Regions from separate parts of the Variovorax sp. 38R genome, predicted to be linked through region 1. Evidence: predicted binding sites of a transcription regulator. Region 1 holds the regulator's gene; each other region holds the start of a gene.

Region 1 (7,677 bases):
CGGCCTGCGCGCGCTGAACGCCAACCCGCGTTGCACCGAAGAAGACCTGCGCGCCGCCATGGAGGCCTCGGGCCGCACCGTGGCGCACAGGCTGGAGCGCTACCTGCCGGCGCTGGCCACCATCGCCTCGGCCGCGCCGCTGCTCGGCCTGCTGGGCACGGTGATCGGCATGATTGAAATCTTCGGCTCGCAGTCGCCCGGCAGCGGTGCCGTCGGCTCGGGCAACCCGGCGCAGCTGGCGCACGGCATCTCGATCGCGCTGTACAACACGGCCTTCGGCCTGATCGTGGCCATTCCGACGCTGATCTTCTGGCGCTACTTCCGCAGCCGCGTGGACGAGTACCTGCTGAACCTCGAGCTCTCGGGCGAGCGTTTTGCCCGCCACCTGAACGCCCTGCGCAAATGAGCTCGCGCGGCCGCATGCAGTTTCGCCACGGCGCGCGCGACGAGCCGGAGATCAACCTGATCCCGTTCATCGACGTGCTGCTGGTCGTGCTGATTTTCCTGATGCTGTCGACCACCTACAGCAAGTTCACCGAGATGCAGCTGCGGCTGCCGACGGCGGACGTCGACGCCCAGCGCGATTACCCGAAAGAGGTGATCGTGGCGGTGTCGGCCGATGGCCGCTACGTGATCAACAAGTCGCCGCTTGCGGACCGCAGCGTCGACACCGTGGCTGCCGCGCTCGGTGCCGCCGCCACCGGTGGCAAGGACAGCGTCGTGATCATCAGCGCCGACGCGGCCAGCCCGCACCAGGCCGTGGTGACGGTGATGGAGGCCGCGCGCCGCGCCGGCCTGATGCAGATCACCTTCGCCGCTCAGTCGACGGCCCAGGCCGGTCACTGAGTGTCGACCGGCGCGCGGCTGCAGGACGCCTGGCTGCGCCGCGGTGCGCTGGCCTGCGTCCTGTGGCCACTGTCGCTGATCTACGGCGCCCTCTTCGCGCTGCGGCGCGCCTTCTACCGATGGGGTTGGCAGAAGACCGGGCGCGTGCCGGTTCCCGTGATCGTGGTCGGCAATGTGATTGCGGGCGGGGCCGGCAAGACACCGGTCGTGATGGCGGTCGTGCGCCATCTGCAGGCACTTGGGCTGCGGGTGGGCATGGTGTCGCGCGGCTATGGCCGCCGCACCGACGACTGCCGCGAAGTCCTGGGCGACAGCGATCCGCAGGACGTTGGCGACGAACCTGCGCTGATTCACCATGCCACCGGCGCGCCGGTCTTCGTGGCCCGGCAGCGCATCGAGGCTGCACGTGCCCTGCTCGAGCGGCATCCGGACACCCAGGTCATCGTCAGCGACGACGGCCTTCAGCATCTGGCGTTGGCGCGCGACATCGAGATCTGCGTGTTCGACGACCGCGGCGTCGGCAACGGCTGGCTGCTGCCTGCCGGCCCCCTGCGCGAGCCGTGGCCGCGCCCCTGTGACCTGCTGTTGCACAGCGGCGAGCGGCCCGCTTTCACCGGCGGCTATACCGCCACCCGCGAACTGGCGCCGTACGCCCTCGCGAAGGACGGCCATCGCATCCCGCTCGAAACGCTCGCCGGCCAACCCGTGATCGCACTCGCCGCCATCGCGCGACCGGAAGCCTTCTTCACGATGCTGCGTGCGCGCGGCCTGACGCTCGCGGACACCTTCGCGCTGCCCGACCACCACGACTTCAGCGACTGGCAGCGCCCGGCCGGTCCCGCCCTGCCCCTCGTCTGCACGGAAAAAGACGCCGTCAAGCTCTGGCACCAGGCGCCCGACGCGCTCGCCGTGCCGCTGCACTTCGAACCCTCGCCAGCGTTCTTCGCCGCCCTCGACGCAAAGCTATCATCGCTCGATGGATACCAAGCTGCTTGAACTGCTCGTCTGCCCCGTCACCAAGGGCCCGCTGACCTGGAACGCCGAGAAGCAGGAACTCTGCTCGCGCAGCGCGCGGCTCGCCTACCCGGTGCGCGACGGCATCCCGGTGCTGCTCGAGAACGAGGCCCGCACGCTGTCCGACGACGAGCTGGGCCTGTGAGCTTCACCGTTCTGGTGCCGGCCCGGCTGGCTTCGACGCGACTGCCCAACAAACCGCTGGCCGATATCGCCGGCCTGCCGATGGTCGTGCGCGTGGCGCAGCGCGCCCACCAGTCCGGCGCCCTTCGCGTGGTGGTGGCCGGCGACGACGCCTCCATCATCGAGGCCTGCAAGGCACACGGCGTCGAGGCCCTGCTGACCCGGCAGGACCACGCCAGCGGCACCGATCGCTTGGCCGAAGCCTGCGAGCAACTCGGGCTCGACGGCGACGCGATCGTCGTCAACGTGCAGGGCGACGAACCGCTGATCGACCCCGCACTCATCGACGCCGTGGCCGCCACACTCGCCGCCCATCCGCAAGCCGCAATGAGCACCGCCGTCCACGCGATCGATTCGCTGGCCGACTTCATGAACCCGAACGTCGTGAAGGCCGTGCTGGATGCTCAGGGCCATGCGCTCTACTTCAGCCGCGCGCCGATCCCCTGGTGGCGTGACGGTTCTTCAGGCGGCGCCGCGCCCTCAGTGCTGCCGAGCCCGGCACCGTTGCGCCACATCGGCATCTACGGCTATCGCGCGGGCTTCGTGCGTCAATTTCCATTGCTGTCGCCTGCGCCTGTCGAAGCCACCGAAGCGCTCGAGCAGCTGCGCGCGCTGTGGCATGGGCACCGCATCGCGGTGCATGTGAGCGATGTCGCACCGGGCCCCGGGATCGACACGCCCGAAGACCTGGCGCGCGTGCGCGCGGTCTTCGCGGCCGGCTCGTCCGCGTGAACTGCCCGCCGCTTCCGAGGGAAACGGCGGCAATTTGTCACGGGCACGCATGCTATCCTCGACGCAATTCCGCCTCGGCGCGCCTGAGGGTGCGCATGGGGCGCGACACAAAATCTAAGAACCTTCCGAGGACACCATGAGACTTATTTTGCTGGGCGCGCCCGGGGCAGGCAAAGGCACGCAAGCGACCTTCATCTGCCAGAAATACGGCATTCCCCAAATCTCGACCGGCGACATGTTGCGCGCCGCGGTCAAGGCAGGCACCCCCCTCGGGCTGCAGGCCAAGACGATCATGGACTCGGGTGCACTGGTCAGCGACGACCTGATCATCAACCTCGTGAAGGAACGCATCGCGCAGCCCGACTGCAACGACGGCTTCCTGTTCGACGGCTTCCCGCGCACCATTCCGCAGGCCGACGCCATGAAGGCGGCCGGCGTCAAACTCGACTACGTGCTCGAGATCGATGTGCCCTTCGGCGACATCATCGAACGCATGAGCGGTCGCCGCTCGCACCCGGCATCGGGCCGCACCTACCACGTCAAGTTCAATCCGCCGAAGGTGGAAGGCAAGGACGACGTGACCGGTGAAGAGTTGATCCAGCGCGAAGACGACAAGGAAGAGACCGTGCGCAAGCGGCTCGACGTCTACAGCCAGCAGACCCGTCCGCTGGTCGACTACTACTCGGCCTGGGCCAAAGCCGATCCGGCCGCCGCACCGAAGTACCGCGCCATCCAGGGCGTGGGCACGGTCGACGAGATCACGCAGCGCGCCCTGGCCGCACTGAACAGCTGATTCAGCAGCGGCTGCCCCGTCAGCCGCTCCTAGCCGCCTTCCAACTCTGGCAGGGCGGCCACTCCCAAGAGTTCCAGCGCCAGCGCGACCCGCGCCTTCACCGGCGTGAGTGCGCCCGCATCCCGCAGCCCGTCACCGGGCTTCGGGAGGATGCGTCCGTTCGTGCAGCGCGTGGCGCGCAGCACCGCCACGCCGGCGTCCTGCGCCTTCAGCGCTGCGGCTTCCAGTGCATGGTGCACGGTGCCGTTGCCGGTCGCGGCCACGACCAGCCCGCGCAAGGGTTCAGCCGACGGAAGCAGCAACGCCTCGACGATCGCGCCGCTCGCGCCGGCATGGCTCATGACGATCTCGACACGAGGCCACGGCTTCGACACCGCATCCAACCGTGCAGCGTCGGCCGACGCCCCCTGCGGCCACGCACGAACGCGCCGCACCTCGCCCTCTTCCACATAGCCGACCGGCCCGGCATCGCCCGACGCGAAGGCATCGAGACGATAGGTGTGCACCTTCTGCACATCGAGGCCGCTGTGGACCGTGCCCGCGCACACCACCGTCACACCCTTGGCACCCGGCGTCGAAGCCACCACGAGCGCATCGCGCACGTTCTGCGGACCATCGGGCGACAAGGCCGTCGCCGGACGCATCGCGCAGGTCAGCACCACCGGCTTGGCCGGCGCCAGCACGGCGTGCAGGAAGAAAGCCGTTTCCTCCAGCGTGTCCGTGCCATGCGTGACGACGATGCCAGCCACATCGGGCTGCGCCAGCCAGTGCGCGCAGCGTGCGGCCAGCTGGCGCCAGGTGTCGGCGTCCATGTCCTTGCTGTCGAGCTGCGCCACTTGCTCCGCGACCAGCGTCACGCCGGCCGGTGCCTCGATGCCGCCCAGCAGGTCCGCCACCCCCACCTGCCCCGCGGTGTAGCCGATGTTGTCGCCGCTGCTGGCGGCCTTGCCGGCAATGGTGCCGCCGGTGCCCAGCACCACCACGCGGCGCGTCTCGGACGAAGAGGAATGAGTCATGGCTTGTCAACTTTTGAAAACTGGTTAAAAATACAGGTACTGGATATCTAGCCAGTGCCGCAAGGAAACCACTATGCAGTTCGCAGTGAAGCTTACCGCCCGCCAGCAGCAGATCCTGGACCTGATCCAGGCCGCCATCGCACGCACCGGTGCGCCGCCGACGCGCGCCGAAATCGCCAACGAGCTGGGCTTCAAGTCGGCCAACGCCGCCGAAGAGCACCTGCAGGCCCTGGCCCGCAAGGGCGTCATCGAACTCGTCAGCGGCACCTCGCGCGGCATACGCCTCAAGGGCGATGCGCTGCGCTCGCTCCACGAAACGCGCCACCGCGAGGGCAACCAGTTCTCGCTCTCGCTGCCCGGCATGGCCCAGCTCGCGCTGCCGCTCATCGGCCGTGTGGCGGCGGGTTCGCCCATCCTCGCGCAAGAGCACGTCGACCAGACCTACTACGTCGAGAACACGCTGTTCCAGCGCCAGCCCGACTACCTGCTCAAGGTGCGCGGCATGTCGATGCGCGACGCCGGCATCATGGACGGCGACCTGCTCGCCGTGCAGGCCACCAAGGAAGCGCGCAACGGTCAGATCGTGGTGGCGCGCCTCGGCGAAGAAGTCACCGTGAAGCGCCTGAAGCGCAACAAGCAGGTGATCGAGCTGCACGCCGAGAACCCCGACTACCCGACCATCATCGTCCAGCCCGGCGAGCCCTTCGAAATCGAAGGCCTCGCGGTCGGCCTCATCCGCAACACCATGCTGATGTAGGTCCCGGGCCTGCTGCCCACAAGCAGCAGCACCTCATCCGGCCGCGACAGGTGGCGGGCGTATGGCGCGAAGTCGCCATCACCCTGTTGCGGCCGATTCAAGAAATCCTGCCTGTGTTCAACCTCATACTTTTTTGGAGTTCACATGGGAATCGCCCTCCTCGCTATCGCCGACTTCTGGTCGCCCCTGCAATCGCTGGCCACCCGCTGGATGCCCGCCCGCCGCCCCTCACGCGGTGACAGCAGCGACGCTGCCGCTGGTTTGCGCTATGTGGCCGTGCGCCCGGCCTGCACGGCACGCGCCGCCGGCAACCCCACGCCAGCCACGTCACCGTCCGCCGCCGCCACGCCCACCCGCCCGCTGCGCGTGGTCCGCGTGATCGATCGGCAAGGCTCGCAGCGCGGCTGCGCCAACCGGGTCGTGATTTCCGGCCGCATGGCCGACGTGTGCGCCGAACTCGAACGACTCGCCGCACTGGAAGCTGCAGAAACCGGCAGCGGCACGCACCGCCCCAGCCACCTGCACTGAGAAAGTGCGAACGAAGCCGCCGTGCCTGCGCGACCTGCGCATCCCCTATGCGCACGGCGGACTCACCGACAACGGCCTGAAACAGGCCTCCCGGGCGCTATCTGGCACCGGGTATCCAAACGTTCACACGTGCGACCTGCCAATGCTGCGAGGCACAATGGCATGCCATGAACATTGTGATCCTCGACGACTACCAGGACGCCGTGCGCAAGCTGCAGTGCGCTGCCAAGCTGGACGCGTACGCCGCCAAGGTCTACACCAACACGGTCAAGGGCATCGGCCAACTATCGGTTCGCCTCAAGGATGCGGACGTCATCGTGCTCATCCGCGAGCGCAGCCAGATATCCCGCCAACTGATCGAGAAGCTGCCCAAGCTCAAGCTGATTTCCCAAACCGGTCGCGTCGGCGGCCACATCGACGTCACGGCCTGCACCGAACGCGGTGTGGCGGTGGCCGAAGGCTCGGGGTCGCCGCAGGCACCCGCCGAACTCACCTGGGCGCTGATCATGGCGGCCATGCGCCGCCTGCCGCAGTACATCAGCAACCTCAAGCACGGGGCCTGGCAGCAGTCGGGCCTCAAGTCGGCGTCGATGCCGCCGAATTTCGGCATGGGCTCGGTGCTCAAGGGCAAGACGCTGTGCATCTGGGGCTACGGCCGCATCGGCCAGCTGGTGGCCCGTTACGGGCAGGCCTTCGGCATGCAGGTCGTGATCTGGGGCCGCGAAGCCAGCTGCGCCAAGGCGCGCTCCGACGGCTTCCAGGTGGCACAGAACCGCCACGAATTCTTTGCCGCGGCCGACGTGCTGTCGGTGCATCTGCGGCTCAACGAGGACACGCAGGGCCTCATCAAGCTCGAAGACCTCTCCCGCATGAAGCCGACGGCGCTGTTCGTCAACACGTCGCGCGCCGAGCTGGTGGAGGCCGATGCTTTGCTGGCAGCGCTCAACCGCGGGCGTCCCGGGTTGGCGGCCATCGACGTGTTCGAGAGCGAACCGCCGCTGCAAGGTCATGCACTGCTGCGCCTCGAGAACTGCATCTGCACGCCGCACATCGGCTACGTCGAGCAGGAAAGCTACGAGAGCTACTTCGGCCAGGCGTTCGACAACGTCGTGAGCTTCATCAAGGGCAACCCCACGAACATCGTGAACCCCGGCGCGCTGCAGGTCCGGCGGTGAACGCATGAGCCGGCCCGCGCCGCAGCGAGGCGCGCTCTGGGCACTGCTGGCCGGCAATTTCGTGATCGGCACGGGCGTGATGGTCGTGCCCGGCACCCTCAATGAAATCAGCGTCTCGCTGGCGATCAAGGTCGCCACGGCGGGCCAGCTGATCACTGCAGCCGCCTTCGTGATGTGCTTGGGCGCCCCGCTGCTGGCCGCCGCGGTCGCCGGCTGGGACCGCCGCAAGCTGCTCGCCCTCACGCTGCTCTGGTACGCCGCGTGGCACGTGGTTGCGGCGCTCATGCCGAGCTTCGGCGCGCTGCTGCCGGTGCGCATGCTCACGGTGATCGCGCCCGCCATCTTCACGCCCCAGGCCGCAGCCTGCGCCGGCATGCTGGTGCCGCCCGAGCAGCGCGGACGCGCAGTGACCTTCGTCTTCCTCGGCTGGTCGGTGGCCTCGGTGCTGGGCCTGCCGATCGGCGCGCTGATCGGCGGCCACCTGGGCTGGCGCATGGCCTTCATGGCCATCGCGGCGCTCAGCGTCGTGAGCGCCGCCTCGGTCTGGCTCACGCTGCCCAACGGCATCCGTCCCGCCGCGCTCACGGCTGCGGCCTGGTCGCGTGTGCTGCGCAGCCCGGTGCTGATGGGCAT
Region 2 (7,677 bases), 400 kb from region 1:
AGATCTCGGCCAGTCGCACCCGCTGCCGCAGATGCCGCTCCGCGTTCGACTGCAGCGCAAAGCCGCACGCGGCGACGGTCTTGCCTTCGCGCACCGCCGTCAGCACGTCGTGCAGCGGCTTGCAGGCACGCACATGCATGTGCACGTCGCCGGCCGCCACGAGCGGCACGCCGGTCTGCTCGCTCGCCTGCATCAGCGTGACGAACCACAGGTCGTCGTCGAGTTCGTTGAGCATTTCCACCGCCAGCCAGAGGTTGCCCGCGTACAGCGCCTTGGCGGCCAGGAGGTCTTCGTGCAGCGTGGCGGCATCCATCGCGCCGCCCGGGTTGCGCTGCGGCACGAAGAGCACCTGGCAGTCCTGCAGCGAGGCCACGTCGCTGTCCTCCCAGCTCACGCGGTACTCGCCCTTGGGCAGCTCGGTGTTGCGCGCGGCGGTGATGAACTCGCAGAGGTTGCCCCAGCCCTCGGTGTCGTTCGCGATCACCACGAGCTTGAAGCGCTCGAAGCGGAACTCGCTGCCGAACAGCAGGCGGAAATCGAGGTTGCGCGGAATCGATGGTTCGTCGGGATGCTCACGTTCGTAGTCGTCGAGCGTGTGTTCCATGTCGCGCCGGCAGACGTACGCGCGCACGATGCCGGCCACGGAGCACTCGTCGGTGATCGCCAGCGCCGCATACCCCAGCTGGTACGCGCGCGCGACCACGTCCTCGGGCGTCGACGCACCGCGCTGGAAGCTGAAGTTCGTGAGGCAGTGCAGCTCGGCGTAGTCCGGCAACTTCGCCACGGTGCTCTTGCGCAACGGCACCGGCAGCGCATGCACCTTGGCCGGCTGGCGCTTGCGCTCTTCCTTGTGGCTCAGGTCAGGCATAGAACCCCTGCAGGTACCAGCGCACCTCGCCCGAAGAAAACCGCGCCGAGGGCCGCTCGCGAAAGATCCACACCAGCCCGGCTTCGGGGCTTTCCGCCACGTAGTAGTCGCGCATCGCCGGCTGGCCGCCGTCTTCCTTGCCGCCCCACCAGCCGGCCTCGATGCGCTGCGGGCCGATCAGCCTGCTCAGCGGGCCGCAGTAGCAGGGGCGCTCGCCGTCCATCTCGAGCAACAAGGGTTCGGGCAGCAGCCAGGGCGGGTAGACCGCATCGGGCTGCGAGGCTGCGGCCTTCGCCTCCTTGCGGACCTTGTCGGGCACGGCCTTCTCTTTTTGCAGCGCGGGCCGCCATGCCTGCTTGCGCTCGGGCCGGTGGTCGGCCTCGGCGCAAGGCACCACCACCTGGTGCGCGCCGAGCCGCACGCTCAGGCGCTCGACCATCTCGTGCAGCTTGTCGCCCTTGCGGTTGTCTTCGGGCAGAAAGCTGGTGCTGGCGCCGGCCCACGGATCGGTTTCGAGCGTGCGCAGCTTGAGCCAGCTCACGGGCGCGGCGAGCGTGGTGAGGGCGAGCTTTTCCGACAGCAGGCGGCGCAGGTGCGCCATGTCCTGCGTGGGCTCGGCCGTGCGCACGGTGAGCTGCTGGTGCGGCGGCAGGTTCACGCCGTTGAAGCGCTTGAGGTCGAGCGTCCACTGCAGTTCAAGCGCGCGGGCGCCGCGCTGGCGGGCACGCAGCCAGATCTGCAGCGCCGAGAGCAAACGGTTGGCCGACCACATGAGTTCGGGCGCGGTCTCGGCGAGCGCGGGCAGCTCCAGCTTCTGTTCGAACACATCGGGCAGCGTGAGCCAGTCGTGGCCCTCCGGGCGCAGGCCCCAGGCGGCGTCGAGCGCCGCGCGCAGTTCGGTGCCGAAGCGCCGCGTGAGGCCGCCGCGCGGCAAGGCCGCCACCTCGCCCCAGGTGCGGCAGCCCAGGCGCGCGAGCAGGTCGAGGTGCGGGCGGGCGGCGGTCAACGTGTCCAGCGGCAGGCCAGCGGGCATGTCCTTGGGGCGGTCTTCGTTGCGCTCGAACAGGCGCAGCCGCGCGAGCGCGATCAGGCTCGTGGCGCCTTGTGCGCCGAGCATGCGCACGTCAGGCGCGGGATTGACGGAGACCAGCTGACGCATCAGCTGGAGCCGGCCACCCCAGAGGCGCTCGCAAGCCGAGACTTCGAGCATGAGCGCCTCGTCCTGCCAGGCGACGTGCGGCGTGTATTCCAGCGCCCACCAACCCAGCGCTTCGGGCGTGGGCAGCTGCGGTGCGTCGGGCGCGTCGGCGTCAAGCGACCACCGCAATGCGATCCAGTGCATGGGGGCCTCCTTTCCACGCGTCGATGCGCACCACGGTCGCGGACGTTGCCGTATCGCCGACCGGTACCGTGCCCCGCTGCTGCAGACGCAGCTTGCGGCGCAACCGGGCGGCAGCCAGCAATGCGGTCATGCGCTCGTTGCGCGCCGGCAGCATCACCGGCGCAGCCAGCGGCGGACCGCGGCGCTTGAGGAGGTGCAGTTCGATCTGCGATGAATCCGCCGCGCAGCTTTCCACCTGAATGCGCAGCCGCGCGGGCGAAGCCCCCTGCGCAGCCGACTCGGGCCGGCACACGAAGAGCATCACGTCGTGCTGCGCGGCCGCCAGCTGCAGCCGCCGCAATTCGCCCACCCGCGCCTGCGGCAACCACGCCAGCACGGCCGCCACGTCCGCGCAGCGCAGCGCCTGCTCGCAGGCCCACAGCCGCGCGGCCGGCGCATCGCTCTTGACCCACATCAGCGCCTCCACCGGCAGCCCCTGCGCCGCGAGCGACGGCCCGCAGGGCTCGTAAGGCGCGCCGATCAGCACGACCGGCCCGCCGCGCGCTTCCACCGCCTGTGCCAGCGCGGGAAGCAGCAGCCGCCAGACGTGGGCTTCGGGCGCACGTTGCAACAGCTCCGTCATCGCCCCGACCGGCCAGCCGCCGCCCGGCAACTCCGCGTCGAGCGCGGCGTGCCCGGTCGCGACGACCTGCGCGTCCGCCAGGCCGAGTTCGTCGGCATGCCAGACGCCGCGGCCCGCGGCGGTGGAAAAGGAGTCGAGGAAAGGGAGGCCCATGATTGCAACTGTTAACTGTATTTTTATACAGTATTTCGTGGCCCGCAAGAAGGAAGAAGTCTTTCTTCCCGGCACGCTTTTTCATATTCCTTCGGCTCATGCCAAGGCGCGCAGAAGTCGTTTGAGCCGGCGCCGCGCTTTCGCTCCAATGCCCCTCACACCCAGGAGCCCCGCATGAACCACCCCACCGTCACCGCCGGCCTGAACTACCTGCAGCCTTCCGCGCAGCGCCCCTTCAGCTACACCTTTGCACCGCCGCCCGGCACGCCCTGGGAAAGCGGCAGCTACGAGCTGCGTCCCATGCCGATCGCGGATGCCCGCAGAGCCGCGACGCCGCCCGACATCGAGCGCGAAGGCTTCGTGCTGCGCGATGCGCCCACGGCCGTCTCCGATTTCCTCGACGACGCCGAGGTCATCGCCATCTACCACCGCGAGGTCGCCGAACTGGCGCTCGCGGTCACGGGCGGCACGCGGGCCCATGTGTTCGATCACCTGGTGCGCCAGCGCGAGGCCGACCGCACCGCGCTGAGCTTCGGCCGCCGCGCCACCAACGGCAAGGCCGCCGCCAATGGCCGCATCCACAACGACTACACCGAAGACTCCGGCCGCCGCCGGCTCGGCATGGTGCTGACCGACCCCGACGAAGCGGCGGCCGTGCGGCGCTATTGCATCGTCAACATCTGGCGCTCGATCAAGGGACCGGTGCTCGACACGCCGCTGGCGGTCTGCGACGCGCGCTCGGTGATGGCGAAGGACCTGGTGAATGCCGAGGTCCGCTATCCGCGCCGCACCGGCGAGATCTACCTGGCCACGCATTCGCCCGCGCACCGCTGGTCTTACTTTTCGGCGATGGACCGGCACGAGGCGCTGGTCTTCAAGCAGTACGACTCGCAGCTGGGCGGCGTCTCGCGCTTCACGCCGCACGCGGCCTTCGACCACCCCGATGCGCCCGCCGACGCGCCGCTTCGCGAGAGCATCGAGGCCCGTTGCCTGGTGGTGTTCGAATGACGCCGCGCGCCCTCCCCGTGCTGGACTTCTGGTTCGATTTCGGCAGCAACTACAGCTACCTGAGCGCGATGCGCATCGAGAGCGAAGCGGCCCGCTACCAGGTGCGCATCCGCTGGCAGCCCTTTCTGCTCGGGCCGATCTTCCGGTCCTTCGGGTGGGCCTCGTCGCCCTTCGTGCTGCAGAAGGAAAAAGGCGACTACACGTGGAAGGACATGGCCCGCCAGTGCCGCAGGTACGGCCTGCCGTGGCGGCAGCCCACGCAGTTTCCGAGGGCGGCCGTGCTGCCGCTTCGCATCGCGCTCGTGGGCGCGACGCAGCCCTGGATGGGCGAGTTCTGCCGGCGCACGATGGCCATGAACTTCGCCGAAGACCGCGACATCGATTCGCCGCAGGCCATGCGCGACCTGCTGGCCGCGCTCGGCCTGCCCGCGCACCGGATCATCGAAGAGGCGCTGTCCGATGCGAACAAGGCGCGGCTGCGGCGCCAGACGGAAATCGCGGTCGAGAAAGGGATCTTCGGAGCACCCACCTTCTTCGCAGGCGACGAGATGTTCTGGGGCAACGACCGCCTCGACGAGGCGCTGGCATTCAGCTCAGGGAATGGCGCCCACCGCATCGCGTGACTGCCGCGCCTCGGCCAGCAGCCAATCGGCCACATGACAGACCTCTTCGCGCGGTGCGTCTTCGGCCTGGATCAGCCAGTACGCATGCCCCGAGGCCTGCGCGGGCACGGGCGAATCCACGCGCACCAGGCGCTTTTCGTCGAGCAGCGGCTGGATCAGTTCGAGCCGCCCCAGCGCCACGCCCTGCCCGGCCAGCGCGGCCTGGATCAACTGGTCGTACTGGTTGAAGTGCAGCACGGCCTGCGGCTTCGCATCGGCCCACCCCACCGAGTCCAACCAGCCGTTCCACTGCAGCCACGGATGCTGCGGATCGTCGAAGTCGAGCAGGCACAGGCGCGACACGGCATCGGCCGCGCGCAGCGGCTTCAGCCCGAGCGAGGGATGCGCCACCGGCGCCACCGTTTCCCCGAAGAGCCGCAGCGCGCCCACCGGTGCCAGCGCGGGCGTGGTGTAGCGGATCGCGAGGTCGATGCCCTCGTTGCGCAGGTCGGCGAGCCGGTTGTTGGCCGAGACGCGAACGTCCACGCCCGGATGCAGCTTCTGCACCCGGCTGAGCCGCGGCAGCAGCCAGAGGCCGGTCATACCGATGCTGGCGCTGAGCGTCACGGGGCGCTGCTCGCCCGCCTGGCGGATGCCGCCCATCACGTCCTGCAGTTGCTGCACCGCGCCGTCGGCGCTGCGAAAGAGCCGCTCGCCCTCGGCGGTGAAAGAGATCGAACGGTGGCCGCGCACCAGCAGCTTCACGCCGAGCTGCTCCTCCAGCGCATGAACCTGCTTGCTGACCGCCGACTGGGTGAGGCACAGGTCCTGCGCCGCGAGCGAGATGCTCATGCGCCGCCCCACCGCGACAAAACCCCGCACCAGGTCCAGCGAAGACAGTCGGAGGAGCGAGAGTGGCATTCCCATGGTGAATATGAGGGCGAATTCTGATCCCGCGCGTGCTGCCCCGCAACCAAAGAGCAATTTACCCGGAAGGTCTCGCGCTTTAAGATGACTTTATTAACAATTTGTGACCATGATCCGCAAAAAGATTCATTTGCTGGCTTCGGCCTTCGCCGCCCTCGCCTTCACCGTGGCCCCCGCCGCCCAGGCGCAGACCGCCAAGCCGCTGCTGATCGGCCAGACCTACGTGCAGACCGGCCCGCTCGCGTCGCTGTCGACCGAGCCGCTCGTGGGCATCCGCGCCATGTTCACCGCGCTGAACGCCAGCGGCGGCATCAACGGCCGGCCGGTCGAGCTGCGCCAGCTCGACGACGCCTACGACCCGGCCAAGGGCGCCGAGAACGTCAAGGCCTTCGCGCGCGACGGCGCCGTCGGCGTGCTGATGCCCATCGGCACCTCGTCGGCGGTCGGTGCGCTGAAGGCGGCCAACGAATTGAAGATTCCCGTCGTCGGCCCCTACACGGGCGCGGGCCCGGTGGTGAAGTTCAGCGAGTTCGGCTTTCCGGTGCGCATCAGCTTCGACGAGGAATACAGCCGCATCGTGAACCACCTCTTCACGATCGGCCTGTCGCGCATCGCCTTCGCGCACAACGACAACCCCGGCGCGCGCTCGGCGATGGAGAGCACGCAGAAGTTCATTGCCGAACGCGGCGACAAGATGGTCGGCAGCGTGGCCATCAAGAACGACGGCTCCGACGCAGCCGAACGCGCCGCGGAGCTGGCCAAGCTCAAGCCCAAGGCCGTGGTGCTGTCGGCCACCAATGACGTGGCGGCCAAGTTCATCTCGGCGTATCGCGCGGCCGGCGGCGAGACGGCGTTCTATTCGTTCTCTTTCCTGAATGGGCAGAAGCTCTTCCAGGACATCAAGAAGGACGCGGCCGGCGTGGTCATCTCGCAGGTCGTGCCCTACCCGTGGAACAGCGCGATGCCCGTCATCGCCGAGTACCAGGCGGCCATGAAGAAGATCGGCGCGACCGAGTTCAGCTACGCGAGCCTGGAGGGCTACGTCACCGCCAAAGTCATGGTCGAAGGCCTGAAGCGCGCGGGCGCGAACCCCACGCCGGAGTCGCTGCAGAAGGGCCTGGAGTCGTTCAAGACGCTCGACCTCGGCGGCATCGCCGTGTCGTACCGGCCCGGCGAGCACCGCGGGCTGACCTTCTCCGAGCTGTCGATGCTCAAGGCCGACGGGCGCTACCTGCGCTGAGGCCTTCCGCCCGCGGGCCTCGCGGGCGCAGAATTTCGTTCGTGACGACGCCCTTCACGAACGAACCCGACCCTCTCGCCCTGACGCGCGCGCAGCTGCTGCGGCTCGGCGCGGCCCTGTGCGCGGGCGCCGCGCTCCCCTCCTTCGCCCAGCAGCAACCGAGCAGGCCCGCGATGCAGATGACCACCCGCCCCATTCCCTCCACGAAGGAAGCCCTGCCGGTCATCGGCTGCGGCACCTGGATCGGCTTCGATCAGCGCCCCGGCACCGACGAATACAAGCGCCTGCCCGGCGTGCTCCACGCGCTCTTCGCGGCCGGCGGCACGGTGATCGACAGCTCGCCGATGTACGGCCGCTCCGAGGAAAGCACCGGCGAACTGCTGGCCGCCGCAAAGCCGCGCACCAAGCCCTTCCTCGCCACCAAGGTCTGGACCTCGGGCCGCGAAGCCGGCATCGCGCAGATGGAACAGTCGTTCGCGCGGCTGCGCACGCAGCAGATCGACCTGATGCAGGTGCACAACCTCGTCGACTGGCGCACGCACCTCGCCACCCTGCGCGGCTGGAAGGACAAGGGCCGCGTGCGCTACCTCGGCATCACGCACTACACCGCCTCGGCCTACGGCGAGGTCGAGGCCGTGCTGCGCGCCGAGACGCTCGACTTCGTGCAGATCAACTACTCGCTCGACGCGCGCGAGGCCGAACAGCGCCTGCTGCCGCTCGCGGCCGAGCGCGGCGTGGCGGTGATCGTCAACATGCCCTTCGGCGGCGGCGGTTTGCTGCGGCGCCTGCGCGACAAGCCGCTGCCCGCCTGGGCTGCCGAAATCGGCTGCACCAGCTGGGCGCAGGTGCTGCTGAAGTTCGTGCTGAGTCATCCGGCCGTGACCTGCGCGATCCCCGGCACGAGCCGCGCCGAGC
Region 3 (7,677 bases), 3.4 Mb from region 1:
GAACGAGAGACTGCGGACGAGCGGGTTGTGACGACATGAACGGTTCCTCCGGTTTTTTGGAAAGCCGCCTCCTGGGAGGCCGGTCGCTGGCGATCATGCCACCGCCTTCCCGCACCATAATCGCGCCACACAACAACGAGGAGGATCGCCATGGGAACCGTCAGATTTCAGAAACCGACCGCTGCATTCGTCGCCGCCTCCTGGGCCGCGTTGATCGTCGGTGCCATCGTCTACCTGGTCGGGCTGTGGAATGCCGCGATGCAGCTCAACGAGAAGGGCTACTACTTCACCATCCTGATGTACGGCCTGTTCTCCGCGGTGTCGCTGCAAAAGACAGTGCGCGACCGGCTCGAGGGCATCTCGGTCACGGGCATCTACTTCGGCCTGTGCTGGGTCTCGTTGCTGCTGTCGGTCGGCCTGCTGGCCGTGGGCCTGTTCAACGCCTCACTGGCCGCGAGCGAAAAAGGCTTCTACGCCATGGCCTTCCTGCTGAGCCTGTTCGGCGCGGTGGCGGTGCAGAAGAACGTGCGCGACATCGCCTCGTACAAGGCCGAGAACCCGCTGGCCGACGACGTCGCCGCCGCGGAGTAAGCCAGGCCCGGCTCAGCCCGCCTCGAGCAGGCGGCGCAGGGCCTGCAGGTCGCGCGCGATCCATTCGGCATCGCGCGCAAAGGCCGCATCGTCCATGTGCGGCTGGCGCAGCAGCGTGAACTGCAGCTCGCACACACCCGGCGCCACGCCGATCACGCGAAACGGCAAATAGACCTCGGGCACGCCTTCGGGCGCCACCCAGTGGTCGAGCACGCCGAACTCATTGGGTGCCGCAAAGCGCATGCGGGCCTCGCCGCTTTCGGGCGTGCGCACGATCCAGTGGTCGCCGTGCGGCACCAGCGCGCTTTTCGAGAGGCCGCTGGCCCAATCGGGCAGCCGCTTCGGGTCGGACGCGAGCGCATAGGCGTCGCGCCATTCGCAGCTCACGCGCTGCGTGATGACGCGAGAGGGCGCGCCGCCTTCATTCGTCGGGGTTGTCGTCGCTTGTGTCATCGAAGTCACTCCTGAGCACCTTGGACACGACAGCGCCCGAGAAACCGCGCGCCATCAGGAATCGCATCTGCTTCGCGCGCGCTTTGGCATCGGCCGGCGGCGCATCGAAGCGGCGGCGCCACAGGGCCGTGGCGCGCGCGACTTCCGTTTCCTGCAAACCGGCCACCGCCTCGGCGATGGCTTCAGGCGCGATGCCCTTGGCCTGCAGTTCCTGCTTCACGCGCAAGGCGCCCGAGCGGGCCGCGCGCTGGTTCAGCACCGAGGCCACGACACGCGGCTCGCTGATGAAATCCTTGGCGGCCAACTCGTCGAGTGCCTTTGCCAGCGTGCCAGGCTCTTCCTCGTGCTTGGCCAGCTTGCGCTCCAGCTCCGCGCGCGAATGCTCGCGCTGGCTCAGGAGGCGCAGGGCGCGGCCTTTGAGGGAGGGGGCGCTGAAAGCCATGCGGGGGTGGGTCGCTCACGCGGCCCACGCAACACGCGAAGGCCGCCTTGTCGAACTTACTCCGCTGCCGCCTTGTCGGCCTTCGAAGCCTTGGCGGGCTTCTCGGCCTTCTCGGGTTCGCTGCCGGCATCGGCTGCGAGCAGCGGAATGCCCAGCGACTCGCGCACCTTGTTCTCGATCTCGCGCGACAGGTCGGGGTTCTCGCGCAGGAACTCGCGGGCGTTGTCGCGGCCCTGGCCGATCTTCTCGCCGTTGTAGGCGTACCAGGCGCCCGACTTGTCGATGATCTTGGCCGTGACGCCCATGTCGATGATCTCGCCCTCGCGGCTGATGCCTTCGCCGAACAGGATGTCGAACTCGGCCGTCTTGAACGGCGGGCTCACCTTGTTCTTCACCACCTTCACCTTGGTTTCGTTGCCGATGGCTTCGTCGCCCTTCTTGATGGTGCCGATGCGGCGGATGTCCAGGCGCACCGAGGCGTAGAACTTCAGCGCATTGCCGCCGGTGGTGGTTTCGGGCGAACCGAACATCACGCCGATCTTCATGCGGATCTGGTTGATGAAGATGACCATGCAGTTGGTCTTCTTGATCGTGGCCGTGAGCTTGCGCAGCGCCTGGCTCATCAGGCGGGCCTGCAGGCCGGGCAGCGAGTCGCCCATTTCGCCTTCGATTTCGGCCTTGGGCGTGAGCGCGGCGACCGAGTCGATGACGATCAGGTCGACGGCGCCCGAGCGCACCAGCGAATCGACGATTTCGAGCGCTTGTTCGCCGGTGTCGGGCTGGCTGATCAGCAGGTCGGACAGGTTCACGCCGAGCTTCTGGGCGTACTGCACGTCGAGCGCGTGCTCGGCATCGACGAAGGCGCAGGTACCGGCCTGCTTCTGCATGGAGGCGATGACCTGCAGCGTGAGCGTGGTCTTGCCCGAGGATTCCGGGCCGTAGATTTCGATGACGCGGCCGCGCGGCAGGCCGCCGACGCCCAGGGCGATGTCCAGGCCCAGCGAGCCGGTGGAGACCACCTGGATGTCTTCGAGCGCCTCGCCTTCGCCGAGCCGCATGATCGTGCCCTTGCCGAACTGCTTTTCGATCTGGGCCAGTGCGGCCTGGAGGGCCTTGGCCTTTTCACTGTTGGCGACCGAGATGCTTGTGCCCTTGACGACTGCGTCCATGTGGAAATCTCCTTGAATATCAACGGTTTGTGTCGGGTGTCATCCATCTGCTTTTAATCACAGGCTGGATGCTTGAACAGTAGTGTAGGGGCTCATTGCGCTTTGCAAGCCCACTTTAAAGTCAGTTTGCCTTACCATCTGGCACATGTCCGACCCCGCCTTTCCAACCGATCCCGACGCCTGGCGGCAGACCCACCTGGGCCGCCTGCTGGGCCATGCGATGCGCCGCTTCGACGAGCGCGTGCTGGCGCTGATGGCGCACGACATCGAGGTGCCGCTGGCGCTGTCGAACCTCGCGGCGCGCGCGCAGGTGAGTGCGGCCCACATCCACATCACGCGGCACCTGGCGCGCGAGGGCTCGCGCCTGACCGAGCTGGCCGAGCGCGCCGGCATGACCAAGCAGGCCATGGGCACGCTGGTCGACCAGTGCGAGGCCTGGGGGCTGGTCACGCGGGGGCCCGACCCGCTCGATGCGCGCGCGCGGCGCGTGCTGTTCACGGCCGACGGGCTGGCCTGGCTCGATGCCTTCCGCCGCGCCGTCACGCAGGCCGAGCGCGAGTTCCGCGCCAGCGTGGGCGACGAGATTGCCACCGTGGTAACCATCGGACTCGAAGCCTATACGGCGGGCTAGACTTCGCCCATGGGACAACGCGCGCCGAGGGGCGCCGACACTGACTGAGCCGGAGGTGGCGCACATGCGGATACTGATTGCCGAAGACGACCAGGTGCTGGCCGATGCCTTGCTGCGCAGCCTGCGCACCTCGGGCGCGGCGGTCGATCATGTGGCCAACGGCTCGCAGGCCGACACCGCGCTCATGACCCACAGCGAGTTCGACCTGCTGATCCTCGACCTCGGGCTGCCCAGCCTGCACGGCATCGAGATCCTGAAGCGGCTGCGCGCCCGCGGCTCGCAGCTGCCCGTGCTGGTGCTCACCGCGGCCGACAGCGTGGAAGAGCGCGTGAAGGGCCTGGACCACGGCGCCGACGACTACATGGCCAAGCCCTTCAGCCTGCAGGAGCTCGAGGCGCGCGTGCGCGCCCTCACGCGGCGCGGCATGGGCGCCACCAGCAACGCGATCCGCCACGGCCCGCTGGTCTACGACCAGGCCGGCCGCGTGGCGACCATCGACGGCAAGATGATCGAGCTGTCGGCGCGCGAACTGGGCCTGCTCGAAGTGCTGCTGCAGCGCGCCGGCCGGCTGGTCAGCAAGGACCAGCTGGTGGACCGGCTGTGCGAATGGGGCGAAGAGGTGAGCATCAACGCCATCGAGGTCTACATCCACCGCCTGCGCAAGAAGATCGAAAAGGGACCGATACGCATCGCGACGGTGCGCGGGCTGGGCTACTGCCTCGAGAAGATTCCTTCCTGATGCGCCAGACCCCGCGGGCCACCGGCACGCAGCGCCGCGCCGTGCATCCAAAGGCCGGGAGACCGGCTTGAAGCTCTTCCAGCGCGCCCAGCGCTCCCTGTTCGGCGAAATCCTCGACTGGATGCTCACGCCGCTGCTGCTGCTCGTGCCGGTGAGCATCGGCGTGACGTGGCTGGTGGCGCAGGGCATCGCCAACGCGCCCTACGACCGCGCGCTGGAGCACAACGTGAAGGTGCTGGCCGAGCTGGTCACGGTGAAGCAGGGGCAGACACACTTCGTGCTGTCGCAATCGGCGCGCGAGATCCTGCGTGCCGACGACGCAGGCCACATCTACTACCAGCTGCTCGATGGCCACGGCACGCTGCTGCACGGCGAGCGCGACCTGCCGCAGCCCAACGTGGACGACCCGCCCGGCACCAACGTGGTCCTGCTGCACAACAGCACGGTGCATGGCCAGCCGGTGCGCGTGGCCTCGCTGTGGATTCCCAGCGGCAGCGAAGAGGTGCCGCCCTCGCTGCTGCAGCTGGCCGAGACGCGCGAGAAGCAGGCGGTGCTCGCCACCGAGATCATCAAGGGCGTGCTGCTGCCGCAGTTCGCGATCCTGCCGCTGGCGGTGCTGCTGATCTGGCTGGCGCTGGTGCGCGGCATCAAGCCGCTGTCGGTGGTCGAGGCGCGCATCCGCGAGCGCCGCCCCGGCGACCTGAGCCCGCTCGACGAGTCCTCAGTGCCGCTCGAAGTGGTGCCGCTGGTGTCGTCAGTGAACGAGCTGCTCGACAAGCTCAACGACTCGATCTTCACGCAGAAGCGCTTCCTGGCCGACGCCGCCCACCAGCTCAAGACGCCGCTTGCGGGCCTGCGCATGCAGGCCGACCTGGCGCAGCGCGAAGGCGCGAATGCCGACGAGCTCAAGCAGTCGCTCAAGCAGATCGGCCGCGCCAGCGTGCGCGCCACGCACACCGTGAACCAGCTGCTGTCGCTGGCGCGCGCCGAGGGCACCAGCGCCATGACGCACTGCCAGCCCTGCGACCTCGCGCGGCTGACCATCGAGGTGGTGCGCGAGGCCGTGCCGCGCGCGATCGAAAAGCGCATCGACCTCGGCTACGACGGTGCCCAGGCCGGCGCGCCCGGCGTGATGGTCGACGGCAACCCGACGCTGCTCAAGGAGCTGGTGCGCAACCTGGTCGACAACGCGCTCAACTACACGCCCTCGACGCCCGAACGCCCCGGCGTGATCACCGCGCGCGTGCTGGCCGACCCCTTCGGCCACGTGCAGCTGGTGCAGGTGGAAGACAACGGCCCCGGCATCGCCGAGTCCGACCGCGAGCTGGTGTTCGAGCCCTTCTACCGCGTGCTCGGCAACGAGGCCGACGGCTCCGGGCTCGGCCTGCCGATCGTGCGCGAGATCGCCAACCAGCACCGCGCGCGGGTGAAACTGGAAGACGCGCACCCCGGCAAGCATCCGCCGGGCGCGCTCTTCACCGTGCGCTTCGAGGAGGCCCCTTCCGAATGAGTTCGTCCCCCACGCTCGACGCGCTGCGCCAGCGCTTCGCAGAGATCCGTACCGACACCGACGTGTCGGACATGTTCGACTTCGGCGCCGACCTGCTCGAGCTGCAATCGCCCGAAGCGCTCGCCTTCCACTACGCGCTGCTGCACGACACCGGCATGGACAGCGAGCTCTACGACTGGCTCTGCCGCAAGTTCGGCGAGCGCGGCGACGAGGCCGAGGACCATCTGCTCGCGCAGTTCGAGCAGGAGCCCGACCCGGCCATGCAGGCCACGGTGCTGCAGATGCTCGGCGCCTTCAAGTACCGCAAGGGCCGCCGCCTGAAAGAGACCGCAGCCCTGGCGCGCGCCGCGCTCGCGTCACCGCACGACGACCTGCGCTGCAAGGGCCTGTGGGTGATCGGCTGGCTCGGCGGCACGACGGACATCGCCAAGGTGGTGCCGCTGCTCACGCACGATGCCGTCGCCACGAACCGGCAATGGGCCGCGAGCGCGCTGATGCAGATCGTGTTCAACCGCCGCAGCGCCGCGCCCAAGGCGCTCGAGCCCTTGCGCCAGGCGCTCGACACCGAGACCGATCCGGTCGTGCTGGGCAGCATCCTGGTCGCGGTGCAGGAAATCGCGGGCAAGAAGTTCGGCCTGAGTTCCAGCTCGCACGAACCGCCCTCCGAAGAAAAACTGCAGACCGCGCTGGCCAAGGCGCGGCGCATGTTCGCGCGCGCCGCGGCCGCCTGACCGGGTCAGGGCGCGGGCTTGGCTTCCTTGCGGATCTGCAGCCACTCGGGGTGGATCTGCCGCGCCATGCGCTGCGGCTCGCGCTCGTCGAGCGCCGCGGGGGCGAGCCCGAAGCCGGCCAGGTCACCGCGCGTCCACAGCCAGTAGCCCGCGTTGACAGCGAGCAGGGCGATGAGGACCAGGCGCAGCTTCATGCCCTCGCTCAGAAAGACATGCCGCGCGGGCGCACGCTCACTTCGTCGCTCGAGATGAGTTGCAGGCCGGCGTCGGTGCGCACCTGCAGCTCACCGCCCCAGGCCACGCCTTCGCACAGGCCGGCGGTGCCGTCGCTGAGCGTCACTTCGCGCCCACGCAGCACGTCGCGCGCCGCAAAGCGTTCGGCAAAGGACCCGAAGCCGTTCGCCTCGAAAGCCAATACGCTGCGCACCAGCGGCTCGGCCAGCGCCTGCAGCACCTCGGATGCGGACGCGTCGGGCTGCCACTGGCGCAGCCAGGCCGGCGGCGTGCGCATGCCGTCGGCTTCGCGCGGGCCGATGTTGATGCCGATGCCGACCACGAGGTAGCGCGCGGCATCGGGCCGGGCCGTCTGCGGCATCGCGGTCTCGATGAGGATGCCGACCAGCTTGCGGTCGTTCACCCAGATGTCGTTGGGCCACTTGAGGCCGACGTGGTGCGCGCCTGTCGGGTCGAGGCTTTCGGCGACGGTCACGCCCACGGCCAGCGACAGGCCCGACCAGTCGGCCGGCGCCAGCGGCATGCCGAGCGAAAAGGTGAGGGAGGCGGGCGCCTCGGGTTGCTGCGCGCTCTGCCAGGGGCGGCCGAGGCGACCGCGGCCGGCCGTCTGGCGTTCGGCCACGAGCAGCACGGGGTCGGTGCGGCCGGCGCGCGCACGGCGCATCAACTCGGTGTTGGTGGAGTCGATCTCGGCCACGGCCTCGACCGCGAAGCCGGGCAGCAGCGGCGCGACCGCCGCGGCGATCCGGTCTTCGAACCAGGCGGAGGCCGGCGTGCCCATCGTCAGTCTCCGGCGGCGGACGGGGTGTCGTCCTTGCTGGACTTCTCGGATTTCTTCTTGCCGTCGGCCTTTTTCTTGTCGGCCTTCTTGTCCGCTTTTTTCTTCTCGGCTTTCTTTTCAGCCTTCTTCGCTTCCTTGGCCTCGGCCTTCTTCTTCTCGGCCTTCTTTTTGGCCTTCTTCTTTTTCTTCTTGTCTTTTTCCTCGTCCTCGTCCTCGTCCTTCGGCGTCAGCAGCGTGCCGCGGCACTGCTCGGAGCCGCACCAGCACGGAAACTCGGACAACAACTTCTCGGTGTACGGCTCGTCGATGACCAGGCCGTAGTCGTAGTTGAGTTCCTCGCCGGCAGCGATGTTTCTCAGGGCCTTGATATAAACGCGCCCATCGACTTCGTCGGCC
Region 4 (7,677 bases), 920 kb from region 1:
AGATCGATGCCGTCGTCCGCGCCGAACGCGCGGAGCTGGCGCGCCGCACGCGGGTCTACCGCGGTGATCGCCCGGTGTGTGATGTGCAAGGCCGCACGGTGCTCGTGATCGACGACGGGCTTGCCACCGGCGCCACGATGCTTGCGGCCGTTCGCGGGCTGCGGCGGCAGGGCGCCGGTACCGTGATCGCCGCCGTGCCCGTGGGCTCGCCCGAGGCCTGCGAGGTCTTGCAGGGCGAAGCCGACGATGTGTTGTGCGTGCGCTGCCCCACGGTGTTTCGCGCGGTTGGCGCCTGGTACGGCGATTTCTCGCAGACGACGGATGACGAGGTGTGCGCGCTGCTGGCGCAGGCGCGCGGCGAAGCGGTCTAGCGTCGGAACATCCGCAGATCGAGCGCGCTCTCTTCGCCCAGCCACATCGCATGCGTCGTGTGGTCCGCGAAGTCGTCGCCGGTCACGCCGTGCACGAACACATCCAGACCATTGCGGTTCGTGTCGAGCCAGCCGATGACCTCGTCGAACTCGGCGGCGTCGAAGGCCAGCTGGCAACTCCAGTGCGGGTGCGGGCCGACGAGGCGTTCGTGCACGCGGCCCACCACCACCATCAGCTCGTGGCCCGCCCGCTCGCAGAGGGCGCGTGCCTGTGCCACCGTATCGGGCGCGAAGTAGATGTGGGCGTGGTACTGGGCGTAGAGGTTTTCGGGGCGGCGTGGCATGGTGCGCTCATTGTGAACCGAGGCGGAAGCGTCCGCTGTAGCGGAACACGTCGCCGAACCAGCGGTGGCGCAGCAGCATCTTCATGGTGAAGTGATCGGGGTCGGTCGGGTCGGGCCGCTCCTCGACATAGGCGGTGCCGAGAAAGAGGCCCAGCGGCAGCGGAATGCGCAGCCCGCCGATGCGCCAGATGTAGCCCCTGTCGCGGAACACCACCGCGCCGTCTTCCGCGCTCACCGCCAGGCGCATGCCGATGCCGAAGCGCACGTATTCGATCACCTCGCTGCCTTGCCCCGCGTCGTGCTCCATGTGCGAGCGGAAATGGAAAGGCGGCTTGCCCGGGAAGTGGAAGACGCGGTCCCAGTAGAGATTGGCGTCGTCGGGGTGGCAGCGGTAGTGCACCTCGATCGGCACGTCGGTGCCCTGGTGCGGCACCAGCGCGCCGAACAGCCGGCCGAAGGGCATCAGTAGCGCGGCCCACGGGGCGTGCCAGACCTCGCTCATCGTGCCGCGCACGCACACGTAGTCGTCGGAGAACGGCCTCATCGTGTAGTGGCGGCGGATGACGTCGCCGAGCTCGTTCCACGCGGGGCCGAGCGCCTGCTGGAAGACGGGGGGCGCGCTGCTCATCCCGCCACCGCCACGGTGGTTTCGCTGCGCGCCTTGTAGAAGCGCAGGATGTTCTCGGAGGCATCGCCAAGCAGGAACTGCATGACCGGGTCCGCATACCAGTTGAAGCGTGTGCTCAGCCGCCACGACACCGCGACGCGCAGCTCGGTGCCACCGTCGCGCGGGGTCAGGGTGTAGGTGGCGTCGCGCAGGTCGAAATACTGGCCGCCGATCATCACGTGGTCGTCGAGTGCGCCGGCGGGGAAGGAGTCGGGCGTGAAGCGGAAGCGCCACTTCAACAGGCGGTGGGGCTGCCACTCGGTGACGACCTCGTCGAAGTGCACGTTCTTCTGCCACTGCACCTGGCGCACGCGGCCCTCGGGTGTGTCGACGGTCACGCCCGACACCGGCATCGGCACGCCGACGCGGTAGGCCCACGCGTCGCCGACTTCGCTGGGGCGGATGTCGCGCGCGGCGTTGAGCTCGTGCCACACGCGCTCGGCCGGCGCTGCAATGAAGAGCGTGCGCGAGGTGTTCGAGAACTGGTCCGGGTTGGGCCATTGCGGCTCGATGCCGCCGAGCAGCAGCGGCACCAGGGCAAAGCTGTAGAGCGCGGGCTTGGGCCAGTTGGTGATGCGGCACACGATGCCCATGGCCAGTCCGCCGACGCTGCCCATCACCGCGAACAGCGGCACGATGAAGGCGGCGCAGATGATGCCCTCGATGAACACCATCAGCGTGCCGCCGACGAACAGCGCGGTGGCCACCCACGGCGCCCAGAGGTAGTAGCCCCAGCTGCGCCGCTCGATGCGCTCGGCCATGTACACCGTGACCGCGCCGCACGCCGCGGGCGCGAGATAGACGAAGGAGCCCAGCATGGCCGAGAAGGGCTCGCCGGGGCCGCCGCCGAAGACGATGCGCAGCACGAACGCGATCGCCGCGCCGGCGAACATGGGCCAGAACCAGCCGAAGGGCATGCCGCGCACGGGCTTCTTGGCCGGCACTTCGTCGTTGAGGGCCAGGTCGGCGAGCCTGCTTTCTTCGGGATCGGTGCGCATGGAAATCTCTTCTCCTCTTCTTGTGGTGTCTCAGTCGGCGCTGCGCCGGGCCGTCACCATGGCGTAGTCGAAGTCGCGCCAGAACATGCCCAGCGCGAGCGCGCAGTAGCTGGCCACGATGTGCTTGCGGCGCCAGGGGCTGAGCTTGCCGCGCGCCTTCCAGAGTTCGGCCAGCGTGAAGCGCGTGGCCAGCACCGGGATGTGCAGCGCGCTGGGCGCGACGCGCCAGCGCAGCGACTTCACTTCGATGTCGTCGAAGCCATGCGCGCGCAGTGCGGCGACGAAGTCTTCGCGCACGGCCAGCGTGGGCACGGCCCAGCTGTCGGCCCACAGGCGGTGCAGCCAGCCCGCGAGGCGGCCCGGCTGGTGGCGCAGCAGGAAGCCGTCGACCACCACCAGCCGCGCGCCGGGCTTGAGCAGCCGGGCGGACTCGCGCACGAAGTCGGCCTTGGCGGTGCCTTCGGCGTAGCAGGCGCTTTCGAGCGCCCAGGCGCCATCGGCCTGGGCGGCGGGCAGGCCGGTGCGGGTGTAGTCGGCTTCGACGTGCGCGACGCGATCGGCCACGCCGGCCCGCGCGTCGAGCCGCGCGGCGATGCCGTTCTGCACCGGCACGTTGGTCACGGTGACCGCATGCAGCGCAGGGTCGTCGCCGACCAGCGTGCGCGAGGTGGCGCCGGCGCCGCAGCCGAGGTCGAGCACGCAACGCGGGCCGGTGGTGGCCTTGTCGAGCCGCAGTGCCCGCCCGACGGTGCGGTTCATCTCGATCAGCATGCCTTCGCGCCGCAGCGGGTTCAGGCCCAGGCGCCAGAAGCCGAAGTGCATGTTGTAGCTCGGGCTCCAGGCGCGATAGTCGTCGGCGACCTCGGTGAAATAGTCCTGCGTGTCCTCGCGGCTCACGTGGCCTTCGACCGCGGGCGGCGCAGGCCGTGCGGTGCCGGGGAGGCGGAAGTCGGGCTGGAAGACGTCGGGCATCGAAACTCCTTCAGGCGATGTGAGTTTTTTCAGAGCTTGCAGTGGTCGTCGGCGCAGGTGGTTGGCGCGATCGCGCCGTGCCCCGCGAGCCGCAGCACCAGCCAGCGCGGCAGCCGGTAGCGGTTGCGGGCCAGCACCGCGTAGGCGCGGTCGGCCAGCCGGCCGATCACCGGCAGGTCGAGCACGGCGCCGCCGGCCGGCAAGCCCACCGCGGCGCGGCAGGCGCGGATGGCGTCGACGCCCACGCGCAGACGGCCTGCGGCATCGACCGCGTGCAGCGAACGCATCAGCGCCTCGCGCGGCGCCGGGCCGTCCGCGAAACCGGTGGGCGAGCAGTCGACCAGGTGCAGCCGACCGGCGCTGTCGCGCGCCTGCATGGCGCTCATCTCGGCCGTGCACAGCGGGCAGGTGGCGTCGAAATAGACGGTGAGCGGGTAGGTGGCGGGAGCGAAGCGGGTCATGGCGTTCTTGGTTCTCGATATTTCAGTCAAAACAGAAATAAGAAGGCAAAAAAAAGGACGCGGCCTTTCTCAGATCATCGGCAGGCTGGCGTGGTGCGCGTCGGGGTCGTCGCCCTTGTCTGGGGGCGGTGGCGGTGCGCTGTCGCCGCGCACGAACTTCTGCACGCTGGCGCCGAGCGTGAGCACCTTGTCGAGCGTGCCGGGCGACAGCCGCAGCATCTCGTCGGCCCAGGTGGCGAGCTTGGTCATGAGGTCCATGGTGGAGCGGATGCGGTCTTGCGCATCGGGCGGCTCCTTCTGGAAATCGGGGCTGGAAACGATCTCGCGCAGCACGCGGATGGTGGGGTCGAACTCGCGCTCCTTGCGCTCGCGCACCACGGTGCGGAACAGTTCCCACACGTCGACGCTGGTCTCGAAGTAGTCGCGCCGGTCGCCCAGCGTGTGGGTGACGCGCACGAGGTTCCAGGCCTGCAACTCCTTCAGGCTGTTGCTGACGTTGGAGCGGGCCACGCCCAGCGTTTCCGACAGCTCTTCGGCGTGCATCGGCTTGCCATGGGCGAACAGCAGGGCGTGGATCTGCGAGACCGTGCGGTTCACGCCCCACATGGAGCCCATCTCGCCCCAGTGCAGGACGAACTTGCGTTGAATGTCGGTGAGTTCCATGGCGTCGAGTTTAGGAATTCCTGAATTTCTGTCAAGACAGAAACAAAAAATACTGCACGGCAGGATTAAAAGTGAAATACTGTATGAATAAACAGTTGTTCGACTTGTTTCCTGCCTCCTTCCAAGGACTCGCCATGCCCGCCGCCCAGGTTCCCATCCACATCATCAAGGGCCGTGGCGCGGCCACGCGGCTCGCGCACCGGTTCTCCAAAGACGAGCGCGACGCCTTCGACGACGGCTGGGGCACGCTCGAAGAGGGCGAGGCTGAGGCCGCCGGGCTGCTGCCGCTGGCCACCGAGGTGCGCTTCGAAGACGTGAAGTCGGTGCTCAGCAGCAACGAGTCGCCCGACATTCCTTTCGACCGTTCGCTCAACCCGTACCGCGGCTGCGAGCACGGCTGCATCTACTGCTTTGCGCGGCCCACGCACAGCTACCTGAACCTCTCGCCCGGCCTCGACTTCGAGACCAAGCTCATCGCCAAGCGCAACCTCGTCGAGGTGCTGCGCGCCGAACTCGGCCGCAAGAGCTACCGCCCCAGCAACCTTGCCATCGGCACCGCCACCGACTGCTACCAGCCCATCGAGCGCGAGCTGCGGCTCACGCGCGGCGTGATCGAACTGCTGAGTGAAGTGCGACATCCGTTCGCGCTCGTCACCAAGTCGAGCGCCGTGGAGCGCGACCTCGACCTGATCGCGCCGATGGCGGCCGACCGGCTCGCGGCCGTGTACGTGACGATCACCACGCTCGACGGCGAGCTGGCGCGCAAGCTCGAGCCGCGCGCCGCTGCGCCGCACCGTCGGCTGCGCACCATCCGCACGCTGGCCGAGGCCGGCGTGCCGGTGGGCGTGAGCCTGGCGCCGCAGATTCCGTTCATCACCGAAGACATGGAGCAGGTGCTCGAAGCCGCCTGGGAGGCCGGCGCGCGCAGCGCCTTCTACACCGTGGTGCGGCTGCCGTGGGAGGTGGCGCCGCTGTTCAAGGAATGGCTCGAGCTGCACTACCCGCAGCGCGCCGATCGCGTCATGGCGCGCATCCACGAGATGCGCGGCGGCAAGGACTACGACGCCGACTTCGCGACGCGCATGAAAGGCTCAGGCCTGTGGGCCGACCTGATTCATCAGCGCTTTCAGAAGGCGACGAACCGGCTGGGCTTCAATCGCGAGCGGATTGCGCTCGACACCTCGGCCTTCCGGCCGCCGGGCGCGCAAGGGCAGGGCAATCTGTTCTGAGCCCGGACGCCGCTTACTCGATGACCTCGGGCCAGTCGGTATGGAAGAACTGGCCTTCGGGTTTGTCGACCCGCTCGTACGTGTGCGCCCCGAAGAAGTCGCGCTGCGCCTGCAGCAGGTTCGCGCTCAGGCGTGCCGTGCGGTAGCTGTCGTAGTAGGCCAGCGACGCGCTGAAGGCCGGCACCGGAATGCCGTTGCTCACTGCCAGCGCCACCACCTCGCGCCAGTTCTGCTGCGTGCGGTTCAGCAGGTCTTGAAAGAACGGGTCGAGCATCAGGTTGTCCAGCGCCGGGTCGGTGCGGAAGGCGTCGGTGATGCGATTCAAGAAGCGCGCGCGGATGATGCAGCCGCCGCGCCAGATCGACGCGATGCCCGCGAGGTCGAGCTTCCAGCCTTTCTTCTCGCCCATCGTCTGGATGAGGTCGAAGCCCTGCGTGTAGCTGATCACCTTCGAGGCATAGAGCGCGTCGTGCACCTTGGCCACCAGCGCCTGCTTCTCCAGCGACAGCGCGGGCACTGGCCCATGCAGCAGCTGGCTGGCCGCCACGCGCGCCTTCTTCTGCGACGACAGCACGCGCGCCTCGACCGCGGCGTTGATGGTGCTGATGACCACCGCGTTCTCGGCCGCGTTCAGCAGCGTCCACTGGCCCGTGCCTTTCTGGCCGGCCTTGTCCAGGATGAGGTCGACCACCGGCTGGCCGGTTTCCGGGTCTTTCTGTTCGAGCGCCTTGGCGGTGATCTGGATCAGGTAGCTCTGCAGCTCGCCCTCGTTCCACTCGTTGAAGATCGCGGCCATCTCGTCGGTCGTGAAGCCGGCGGCCTTGAACAGGCTGTAGGCCTCGCAGATCAGCTGCATGTCGCCGTACTCGATGCCGTTGTGCACCATCTTCACGTAGTGGCCCGCGCCGCCCGGGCCGATGTGAATGACGCAGGGCTCGCCGTCCACCTTGGCCGCGATGCTCTCGAAGATCGGCTTCATCACCTCCCAGGTCGAGAGCGGCCCGCCGGGCATGATCGACGGCCCCTTGCGCGCGCCTTCCTCGCCGCCCGACACGCCCGCGCCGATGAAGCGCAGGCCCTTGCTCGCGAGGTAGGCGTCGCGGCGCTCGGTGTCGGTGTACAGGCTGTTGCCGCCGTCGATGACGATGTCGTCTTTGTCGAGCAGGGGGATGAGCTGTTCGATCACCTGGTCGACCGGCGCACCGGCCTTCACCATGATCTGGATCTTGCGGGGCTTGGCCAGGCTTTGAACGAATTCTTCGAGCGTCTTGGCGCCCACCAGCTTCTTGCCGGGGTTGGCGGCAATGAAGGCCTCGGTGGTGGCCTCGGTGCGGTTGTAGACGCTGACCTGGAAGCCGCGGCTTTCCACGTTCAGCACCAGGTTCTGTCCCATCACGGCCAGGCCGATCAATCCGAAATCGCTTTGCTTGCTCATGTGTGCCGGGCCCTTCGTGCGTGTGCGGTTGGAAAAAAGTAGCCGGTCATTGTGCCGGGCACCTGTGCGGCGCGGCGTCGGAGGGCGTCTATACCCGCTTGGCAAACGGGTCGGGGCTGGCTATGTTGGCGGGATGACTTCTGCCGCCGTGCCCGCAGCCGCTGCCGCCATCCACACCTGGTCGACCGATGCGGTGCCGCCGCCGCAGCGGCTGGACTACTGGATCGGCGCGGTCTGCGAGGGCTTTCTCGAGATGGACGTGCGCAGCCCGGTGAGCGGCGGCTTCGGCGCCTCGCTCGAATCCGCGCCGCTCGGGCCACTGCACGTGAACCGCGTGCGCGGCAGCGCCCAAGACGTCTACCGCACGCGCCGCGCCATCGCCCACAGCCGTCAGAACTACTACTACCTGCTGTGCAAGGCCGACTCGCCCTGGGTCGCGGTGCAGGAAGAACGCTCGGCGCGCCTGCTGCCCGGCGACGCGGTGCTGGTCGATTCGCGGCGCTGCTATGCCTTTCACTTGCAGCAGTCGGCCGACAC

The links. The regulator LexA, encoded in region 1, represses DNA repair genes until DNA is damaged. The targets are predictions, from matches to a motif close to ACTGTATNNNNATACAGT.
Region 2: a site for LexA is predicted at 3,000-3,017, ahead of imuA (translesion DNA synthesis-associated protein ImuA). Genes of this name have one in related genera too.
Region 3: a site for LexA is predicted at 2,719-2,736, ahead of recA (recombinase RecA). Genes of this name have one in related genera too.
Region 4: a site for LexA is predicted at 4,555-4,572, ahead of IG196_RS09460 (PA0069 family radical SAM protein). Genes of this name have one in related genera too.

What each region holds. Positions count from the first base shown of each region.
Region 1 is NZ_CP062121.1:3,037,353-3,045,029, reverse strand. Features, by position in the region: gene IG196_RS13910 (MotA/TolQ/ExbB proton channel family protein) at 1-406, shown strand, start outside; gene IG196_RS13905 (ExbD/TolR family protein) at 421-846, shown strand; gene lpxK (tetraacyldisaccharide 4'-kinase) at 847-1,842, shown strand; gene IG196_RS13895 (Trm112 family protein) at 1,823-2,005, shown strand; gene kdsB (3-deoxy-manno-octulosonate cytidylyltransferase) at 2,002-2,775, shown strand; gene adk (adenylate kinase) at 2,912-3,568, shown strand; gene IG196_RS13880 (asparaginase) at 3,598-4,584, opposite strand; gene lexA (transcriptional repressor LexA) at 4,658-5,341, shown strand; gene IG196_RS13870 (hypothetical protein) at 5,486-5,869, shown strand; gene IG196_RS13865 (D-2-hydroxyacid dehydrogenase family protein) at 6,037-7,044, shown strand; gene IG196_RS13860 (MFS transporter) at 7,049-7,677, shown strand, end outside.
Region 2 is NZ_CP062121.1:2,641,759-2,649,435, reverse strand. Features, by position in the region: gene IG196_RS12020 (error-prone DNA polymerase) at 1-868, opposite strand, end outside; gene IG196_RS12015 (Y-family DNA polymerase) at 861-2,210, opposite strand; gene imuA (translesion DNA synthesis-associated protein ImuA) at 2,179-2,985, opposite strand; gene IG196_RS12005 (CmcJ/NvfI family oxidoreductase) at 3,160-3,993, shown strand; gene IG196_RS12000 (2-hydroxychromene-2-carboxylate isomerase) at 3,990-4,616, shown strand; gene IG196_RS11995 (LysR substrate-binding domain-containing protein) at 4,587-5,516, opposite strand; gene IG196_RS11990 (ABC transporter substrate-binding protein) at 5,632-6,762, shown strand; gene IG196_RS11985 (aldo/keto reductase) at 6,843-7,677, shown strand, end outside.
Region 3 is NZ_CP062121.1:6,498,722-6,506,398, forward strand. Features, by position in the region: gene IG196_RS30165 (hypothetical protein) at 1-37, opposite strand, end outside; gene yiaA (inner membrane protein YiaA) at 151-591, shown strand; gene IG196_RS30175 (SRPBCC family protein) at 604-1,044, opposite strand; gene recX (recombination regulator RecX) at 1,013-1,486, opposite strand; gene recA (recombinase RecA) at 1,543-2,655, opposite strand; gene IG196_RS30190 (MarR family winged helix-turn-helix transcriptional regulator) at 2,801-3,286, shown strand; gene IG196_RS30195 (response regulator transcription factor) at 3,351-4,025, shown strand; gene IG196_RS30200 (sensor histidine kinase) at 4,093-5,535, shown strand; gene IG196_RS30205 (HEAT repeat domain-containing protein) at 5,532-6,266, shown strand; gene IG196_RS30210 (sporulation protein) at 6,272-6,460, opposite strand; gene IG196_RS30215 (biotin--[acetyl-CoA-carboxylase] ligase) at 6,469-7,281, opposite strand; gene IG196_RS30220 (SET domain-containing protein) at 7,284-7,677, opposite strand, start outside.
Region 4 is NZ_CP062121.1:2,114,359-2,122,035, forward strand. Features, by position in the region: gene IG196_RS09425 (phosphoribosyltransferase) at 1-371, shown strand, start outside; gene IG196_RS09430 (DOPA 4,5-dioxygenase family protein) at 368-715, opposite strand; gene IG196_RS09435 (DUF4166 domain-containing protein) at 723-1,343, opposite strand; gene IG196_RS09440 (SRPBCC domain-containing protein) at 1,340-2,380, opposite strand; gene IG196_RS09445 (SAM-dependent methyltransferase) at 2,411-3,352, opposite strand; gene IG196_RS09450 (thiol-disulfide oxidoreductase DCC family protein) at 3,382-3,813, opposite strand; gene IG196_RS09455 (GbsR/MarR family transcriptional regulator) at 3,883-4,476, opposite strand; gene IG196_RS09460 (PA0069 family radical SAM protein) at 4,611-5,705, shown strand; gene gnd (decarboxylating NADP(+)-dependent phosphogluconate dehydrogenase) at 5,719-7,140, opposite strand; gene IG196_RS09470 (helix-turn-helix domain-containing protein) at 7,274-7,677, shown strand, end outside.